2 regions of the Jeotgalibacillus malaysiensis genome follow, and region 2 is predicted to be linked to the other one. Evidence: riboswitches for the same ligand, from Rfam matches in the RefSeq annotation. Region 2 holds a riboswitch; the other holds the start of a gene.
The links. A riboswitch is a leader RNA that binds a small molecule or an ion and turns the genes downstream of it on or off. The one in region 2 is predicted to bind S-adenosylmethionine.
Positions count from the first base shown of each region.

Region 1: another riboswitch for S-adenosylmethionine. It lies ahead of LG330_RS17970 (hypothetical protein); the one in region 2 lies ahead of LG330_RS03485 (methionine biosynthesis PLP-dependent protein).

Region 1 is NZ_CP085252.1:3,462,591-3,466,806, reverse strand. It holds gene LG330_RS17980 (tRNA dihydrouridine synthase) at 1-694, opposite strand, end outside; gene LG330_RS17975 (hypothetical protein) at 1,098-1,412, shown strand; gene LG330_RS17970 (hypothetical protein) at 1,597-1,938, opposite strand; SAM riboswitch class I at 2,027-2,131, opposite strand; gene LG330_RS17965 (class I SAM-dependent methyltransferase) at 2,175-2,801, opposite strand; gene LG330_RS17960 (hypothetical protein) at 3,041-3,352, shown strand; gene LG330_RS17955 (YcxB family protein) at 3,376-3,597, shown strand; gene LG330_RS17950 (hypothetical protein) at 3,738-3,971, shown strand; gene LG330_RS17945 (histidine phosphatase family protein) at 3,993-4,216, shown strand, end outside.
Region 2 is NZ_CP085252.1:602,824-607,039, reverse strand. It holds gene metC (cystathionine beta-lyase) at 1-901, opposite strand, end outside; gene LG330_RS03485 (methionine biosynthesis PLP-dependent protein) at 898-2,013, opposite strand; SAM riboswitch class I at 2,091-2,188, opposite strand; gene LG330_RS03480 (type 1 glutamine amidotransferase) at 2,733-3,437, opposite strand; gene LG330_RS03475 (DUF4003 family protein) at 3,469-4,216, opposite strand, start outside.

The DNA of each region.
Region 1 (4,216 bases), 730 kb from region 2:
CGATCATCACGCCGTCAATTCCGTACTTCTCAGCAAGCTCAAGGCCCATCTGACGGTCCTCGATATCACCGTTGATTGTTAGAAGCGTATGTGGTGCAATCTCATCGCGCAGCTTTTTGATCTCAGGGATCAGCTCCCAGTGCGCCGGCACACTGCTCATCTCTTTTTTCGTCCGAAGGTGGATCGACAGGTTGGCGATATCCTGTTCAAGAATATGCTTCAGCCAGTCATGCCACTCATCTACATTCGTATAGCCGAGACGTGTCTTCACGCTGACAGGCAGACCGCCTGCTTTTGCCGCCTGAATAATAGCAGCCGCAGTCTCCGGATGACGGATCAGTCCTGATCCTTTTCCGTTTGCTGCAACGTTTTGTACAGGACAGCCCATATTAATATCCACGCCGCGATAGCCCATCTCAGCCATCCCGATACTCATCTGGCGGAAATATTCAGGCTTGTCACCCCAGATATGCGCAACAATCGGCTGCTCATCCTCTGTAAAAGTGAGACGACCCTTCACGCTGTCTTTTCCGCGCGGATGGCAATAGCTTTCTGAATTCGTAAACTCCGTAAAAAACACATCAGGTCTCGCTGCTTCACTGACAACATGACGAAACACGACATCTGTCACTGCTTCCATCGGTGCAAGCACAAAAAATGGGCGCGGCAACTCATGCCAGAAATTATCTTTCATATCTATCTGAACCCTTTCTATAGAGGAAACACGTTCCCAACATATTATATAAAATCATCAATGACTAGTTTCGCTTGACTTTGGTCTTTATATACTTTAATAGGATTTGGATGAAAGTGCAAGGGGAGGAGGCTGTTTTCCAACTATCTACTGAATTGATATGTAATCATTCATCAACCTTAATCATTACACGTTCTATACGCTGGTGTATAATGGTAAAAATGTTTCGTGTGATTTAGGGACGGAGGTGAGATGGTCATGAGATGACCCTTTAACCTCCGTCCCGGCAGTACACATTCATATGAAAGCAGGAAACTCCATGAGGAAGCCATTTAAACTAACCCCAGACAATTTTAAAGAGTGTCGGGAAACAATCGGCCACATTCTCTGGATGTACCATGACATGACCAGAAGCTATGGTGGGTTCGCTCATAACATTGACTATGAACCGGTTGATTTTGAACGTTTTCTTTTTACTGAAGTGGATGCTGAGACGATGTTTTTGCATGAAAAGGAAGCGGAAGTATTAAGGCAGGGTGCGCTCGTTGCTTTAGGGTGTAACGTGGTGAACCTGCTGGATGAGGCGCAGAGACATTCAGAAGTTTACAATTTTATTATCAGTGCTCTGTCCTATCCTGAAATTGCTCAGAAAACATTTGATAAAGAAGTGCTTTTAGCAATGAAATCAGCTTTAGATGAAGAACCGGATGTGGCGTGAGAGTCTTTAGATAGGGCTCAATGCTTGAGGCACGGCTGGCAGAAGTTTATGAGAAATATGTGATGGGTTTATTATCAGATGATGCTAAATGGGAGTGAGAGCGGGATGAGGAACTGGGGTAAAAAATAAAACACTTTGGAGACGGGTGGCCCGTTAACCTCCGCCCCAAAGTGCAGACGCTAACTTAGTTACTCATAAAACCCCCGAACACCTTCTCAATATAGTCCCCAAACCCAGTCTTCACCTCAAGACCCTGTTCCTGCAGCTGCTGCCAAATTGCCCGGTCTACTGAAAAGGGAGCGTTTTGCTGAAGGGTATCCCATTCTTCAACACTCAATGCTGATGCGTAACGCTTTTCCCCAAGTAAAACTGCGATTTGGTAACCATCTGTGGTATTTACAAATAGCTCATAATCCGAATCCCACTGCTTCAATTGCTTCTCCATGGTCTTTGTGACGTGCGCGAAGTACGCATCATTCGGCATAGCCTTTGAAGCGTACCCTCTCAACATTCCTGAAGCATTCATCTTCATCTCTCCTCCAAATTTTTAAATAAGAATCAAGAGAAACGAAAAAATCCCTGCTGCAATGAATGCAACAGGGACCATGGTCCGTTCGTTATCATCCAAAGCCTGCGCTTTGCTGGTGGGAGCACCTTACCTTATGGGCAGGTTGCTGTGAAGTCACTGAGCCAGTACTCTCGTTCACTCTTGATAACCTTATTTAATTGATTATATTGTACCATTTTCAGGGTGAAATGTCTTTAAGCAGTGATCACCATCACGCCGCCACAATGCGAAAGTTCGTGAAAATCGCATTTGCAAACGCCGTCCAATGCCGCCTTTAATTCATCAGCGACAAAGTAGAACTCATCTTCATCCCAATGCTTAAGATGCGCCTTACGACAATTCTCAAGCTGATCCCTTTTACCAAAAGCAATATCACCAATCAGCAGCTGACCGCCTGTTTTTAAATGAGATAACAGCTCACGGATAAACGTGACCTTTTCTTCATCATTCAGGTGGTGCAGTGTATACGTACTCACAATAAAATCGTATTTTTTCTCCTGAAGTGCAGGTGGCAGACCATTTGAGATATCCCACTCAATCAGGTTGGCCTCAGGCATCTTTTTCTTCGCAATCGAAATCATTTCAGATGAAAAGTCGATCCCGTCGATCAGATGTCCATTCTCATACAGCTTATTCGTCAACACGCCTGTCCCAAAACCGATATCAAGGACCTCAGCGTTTTCTTGGTTCATCACAGTGTTAAAAATCGTATTCAGAATTTCTTTGTAGCCGGCAAAAGGGTACAGATTACTTTCTTCACTCACCTTTACCGTCTGATCATAGCTATTTGCCCATAAATTAAATCCAGTGTTATTTAACAAGAATGCTCCTCCTATATGTTTCAATATGTCGGGCATTCAAAAAGCTGCCCGTATTAGCGTCCGTTAACCTCTGTCATATTAACGTTTTTCATATGTAACCACACCTTCCAATTATTTGTATTGATTGTACCATATGTAAAAGAACATATTCTAAGTTTCACAACATACCCCTGTCACAGCACTGCACACCTATGTTACGGTGACACTGACACAACGAAGAAAGGTGATTCAACAAACGAATGATGAAATTTCAGGCAAATTATACGACTCAGGACTATATAGATATGCAGATCAAGCGGCTTGCACTTACTGATGAGCTGAACAGCTATAAAAAAAGAGCCACGCTGATCATGCTGCTGACGGTCCTTATCCTCTCTCTTACTCTTAACTTATTCAGCTCTTTTCCAGGTGCAATTGTCGGGATTCTGCTGATTATTCTTACCGGTGTCTTCGTGCCGCCAGCGCTTGAAAAAACAACGATTAAAAGTGTCAGGAAACAGTTTGAGGGAAAAATATGGACAATGCTGTTGGCCCTGTCGAATTTGAACTAGACGCAGAAGGAGTCATTCGAAAGATGCAATACTCAACGATTGCATTTGACTGGGATGGTATCATCCGGATCGGTGAGGACCAGAGAAATTACTACCTCTTTATGTCTAGAGCACAGATCTTATTCCTTCCCAAACATCCTGACGGCTTATCAGAAACTGATCAGCTGCGATTTGAAAATCTGATTGGCCGGGTGAGGAAACGGATCAGAGAAGAGTATCGGGCTAGTAGTGAAGCGGCTAAATAACATACATGATCAAACGTCTGGAACATTGTAACCAGGCGTTTTTGTATACCATAATATAGAAAAATAAATATACATTTATACCCTATCGTGTCAGAATAATAATAAATGACTGATTGCGATATTTCAGGTGGAGGGTAACTATGAAAAAGTTGATCAACATAACAGAAACTATCTTTCTGGGGCTTTTTATCTTCACAACAATTCCAAGCCTGATCTTCAATGAAATTACGTGGCTATCATTGATTGCAATGATCTCGCTTGCTGGATGGATCACCATGTCAGGATTCAGATTGATTGAAAAAGGTCAAAAAAATGGCGGCAAAGTTATTGTTTCATTAGGTATTTTACTTTTATTTTTATCATTTTTTCAATGACGATATTGGAGTTGAATAACATTGACAACGATCTATCTGATCAGGCACGCCCACTCACACTACACACCGGATGAAATGCATCGTCCCTTGTCCGAAAAAGGAGTGAAGGACGCTGCAGCAGTGACGGGGTGCTTAACATACGAAAACATTCATGCAGTCTTATCAAGTCCTTACAAACGGGCGGTTCAAACAGTTGAAGGAATTGCTGGTTATATAGGAAGTGAGATTGAAATAGTTGAAGGGTT
Region 2 (4,216 bases):
ATGACAGCACAGCCCCCGCTCCCGTCGACTGTCGCTGGTGGATATGATACCCTGCGTGAAATGAAAAGCCCGGGTAATAAACTTCATCAATCAGCGGGTGGTGATGAAGAAATTGCGCAATCTCTCTCGCAGAATCAGATGACTGCTTCAGTCTGACGCTGAGTGTTTTTAATCCGCGCAGCAGCAGCCAGCTGTCCTGAACACCCAGGATTGAGCCAAATGAATTCTGAATGAATTTCAGCTGAGCAGCAATCTCCTCATCTTTTACAGCGGCAAGCCCTGCCACGACATCACTGTGACCTGACAGAAACTTTGTTGCACTGTGCAGGACGACATCCGCACCAAGATCAAGCGGTTTCTGATAAAGCGGCGTCATGAACGTATTATCTACAAATGTCAGACACCCGTGTGCTTTTGCCACTTTTGCCACGCCTTCAATATCCGTTATGTTGAGCGTTGGATTGGATGGCGTCTCCACGTAGATTACTTTTGTGTTCGGCTGAACATTGCGCGCTGTTTCATCAAGGTCAGTCATATCAATAAATGAGTGATCGATATTAAAGCGCGTCAGTACTTCTGTAATCATCCGGTACGTTCCCCCGTAGACATCCTTTGAGACGAGTACATGATCGCCTGCAGAAAGCAGCATAAAGGCAGAAGAGATCGCAGCCATGCCTGATGCAAAAGCAAAGCCTGAGTGACCATTTTCCAGATCAGCAATTGTATCTTCAAGTGCACCGCGCGTCGGGTTTCCTGAACGGCTGTAATCATAAGGACCGAATTCATCAATCGACTGCTGATGGTAAGTCGAGGAATAGTGTAAGGGAACATTCACAGCCCCTGTCTGCTTATCGATATATGATGGCTGATGCAATAGTTTTGTATCAAAATGATGTGTCATACATGATCTCCTCCTTTTCCGGCTGCTTCAAGCGCCTGTTTCAGATCAGTAATTAAGTCGTCAGGCTGTTCAATGCCAACAGAGAAACGCAGTAACCTGCTGCAGATCCCTTTATCCTCACGCTCTGCTTCAGGAATATCCGCATGGGTCTGGGTCGCAGGATACGTAATAAAGCTTTCAACACCGCCAAGACTTTCAGCAAATGAAATCACATTAATTGATCTTAAAAATGGATCAATCCACTCCGGGCGCTCCAGTCTGAATGAAACCATCCCGCCGATTCCCGGGTAAATGACGTCTGTGACCTGCGGCTGCGTTTCAAGAAAGGCTGCCACTGCAGCAGCATTCGTCTGATGACGGTCCATCCTGAGCGCAAGTGTCTTCATTCCCCGGATTAACAGCCATGAGTCTATTGGCGAGAGAACCGCTCCGGCTCCGTTGTGAATCGCAAAAAGCTTTTCACAAATCGTATCACCTCTAGCGGCAACCAGACCTGCCAGTACGTCATTGTGACCACCGAGGTATTTTGTTGCGCTGTGAATGACAATATCTGCGCCAAGTTCAATCGGCCGCTGCAGGTATGGCGTTAAAAAGGTATTGTCCACAATCAGGTGAATATCCTTGTCATGAGCAAAATCAGCAACCTGCCTGATATCGGTTATTTTCATCAGCGGGTTTGTCGGCGTCTCCACAAAGACGGCCTTCACCCGCTCCGTACAGGCCTGCAGGAGTTCATCAGGATTGTTTGTATCAACATATACGAACTCTATGCCATAATGCTCGCTGTAATGATCAAATAAGCGGTAAGTGCCTCCATATAGGTCATCAGAGGCAAGGATTGTATCTCCCGGTTTATATAAAGACAGTACCAGCTGTACGGCTGCCATCCCTGAACTTGTAGCAAATCCCTGGTCCGCGCCTTCAAGTGCTGCAATCCCTTCTTCAAGGATGGCTCTTGTCGGATTCTTCGTTCTCGTATAATCATAGCCGGTTGATTGTCCGAGCCCCTCATGTCTGTAGGCTGTTGATAAATAAATCGGTGGATTTACGGTTCCGGTTGATTCTTCACTTCTGTTTCCAAGCTGAGCAAGGATGGTTTGGATTGATGTCATAAAAAGCAGCTCCTTCAAAATCGTTCTGTATATACAGGAAAAGACCTTCTGATAAGAGAAGGTCTTTGAATACGTTCTTCTTATCTTCAGGCAGATCGCCTGCTGGAATTAGCACCGTGCACTGCCGGTTGCTGAAGTTTCAAAGGGCCAGTCCCTCCACTTCTCTTGATAAGTTATGAAATTGTCTGAAAATAATAGTTGTTGTATAGACTACATCATATTGAGTAAATGTGCAAGATTTTTCAGAAAAGAATTTGGAAAAGTGGTATGGATTTGTTGCCGGGACGCGAGAGGGGCGATGGAGACCGATGTGGCCTGAGATTAGGAGTATACGACCCGGGATTGGACGGACGTGACCCAACAAATGATGAATGTGATTCGAAATCACTGGCTTTGAAATCAATGTGACCGGGGATTCCGGGAACCTGAACCGGGATTCTCAGTAACTGACCCGAAATTTTCCGGATATGAACTGAAAACCGCGCTGCCCTTCCACTCTTTTTTCAAGCATCTCCCACCACTACAACCTCATAAAAACCGCACGCTGGTGTCAGACAGCGTGCAGCTAAGGGAGGGGGTGTCGCTTGATTGCCTACAGTGTAAAAAGCCGGTGCGAAACGACTGTTTACAGGCATTTATAATAAGTGCGACGTTTGATTTTTCAATTGAGAATGAATCTCATTATTATTGTATACACAATTCAAATCTTTGTCCAGTGTTTAATCAATCTTTTTTTCACCATGAACATTTAGAAATTTCTCAAGGATCGGCTGAAAGCGGTTATGACTTTGTTCGACGTAGCCCGGATCCGCTCTCGGTCCTTCCATGTCGACTGTTTTATCACGTTCTTCAATCTCCTGATCATCATGATCAATCAGGTTCTGAATACCTTCCACCGTCATTTCAGGGTGAAATTGAAATGCCAGAATATGATCAGTATAAAATCCCTGTACCGGGGTAATTTCAGATTTCCCAACCGGTTTTGTTCCTTTTGGCAGATCGTAAATATCACTGTGCCAGTGGAACATCGGGATGTTAAGCTGACCCACTTCAAAGTCTTCCAGAAATGAATTGTGCCAATTCAGTTCTGCCCACCCCATTTCATACTTAGGAAGAGTTGATACTTCGGTTCCGAGAATATGTGCAATCATTTGTGAACCAAGACAGATGCCTATGATTTTTCGTTCTTCATTAATTGCTTTTTCAATATAATCAACCTCTTTTTGCATCCAGTCAGTTTCAGGGAGCTCCTGTACGCTGTTTGGACCTCCTAAAACAACCAGCACATCGTTATCCTTCAGGACAGGATAATCATCCGGTTTTTTTGCATCTATATAATGAAGCTCACAGCCCCAGGCTTTTACCCACTCTTCCAGGTAACCTGCGTTGTCGTACCAGATATGCTGCAGACAAATAAATCTCATATTACATTCCTCTTTCCCATGACCTTAGCCATTAATGATTGGATGAACTTGCTGATGCAGCAGCACCGGCTGACATGGCAGCGAGTACTGCAGCCTGCTGAGCCTGCAGGATAGATTCGATCGTTGATGCAAGACCGACATCAAGCACATTATTTTCCTTGACTTTCTTTTGCAGAACAAACCGCACAGCTGTCATAAAGCACAGGTCTTTGTGCCATTTAAAACTTTTAATACTGATCAGCTGATCATAGGTTTCTTTTACTTCACTCAGCAGTGCTGAAGGTGTGCCGGCAAGGGCCAATACGCCGACAATTGGCAAGTGATTGCCACGCAATTTGATCTTGTTTGTCTTAAGATCATCAAGCCACGTGACTGTATTTTGTACGAGCAGCTGTCTGTTATCCTGCCGCCCGTATGTAAGGATTTGTGATAAGAACTGACGGTTGTTGCCTTTAGCCAGTACAATATGCAGCTGGTCATAGTAATAAGCCATATCATCAAGCAGTTCTTCCTCTTCCCCCTCTTCTTCAGCGAGAAGCACTGAGAGCGGGTAATCTTCATGGGACGTTAAGAAGAAGTGCTGCTTTTTCATTCCGCTGTACATGCTTTTAGCACGTTTTACATGCTCGTCTATCTCTTCTTCCGTAACGGAATCAAGCGATACATATAAAGCGTAGGCTGCAATATAAGCATGCGGACTTCTTGAAAAACCTGATTCTATCAATTTTTCGTAGACAAGCATCATGTCATCAAACGAATTTTTCGGCTCATCAAAATTT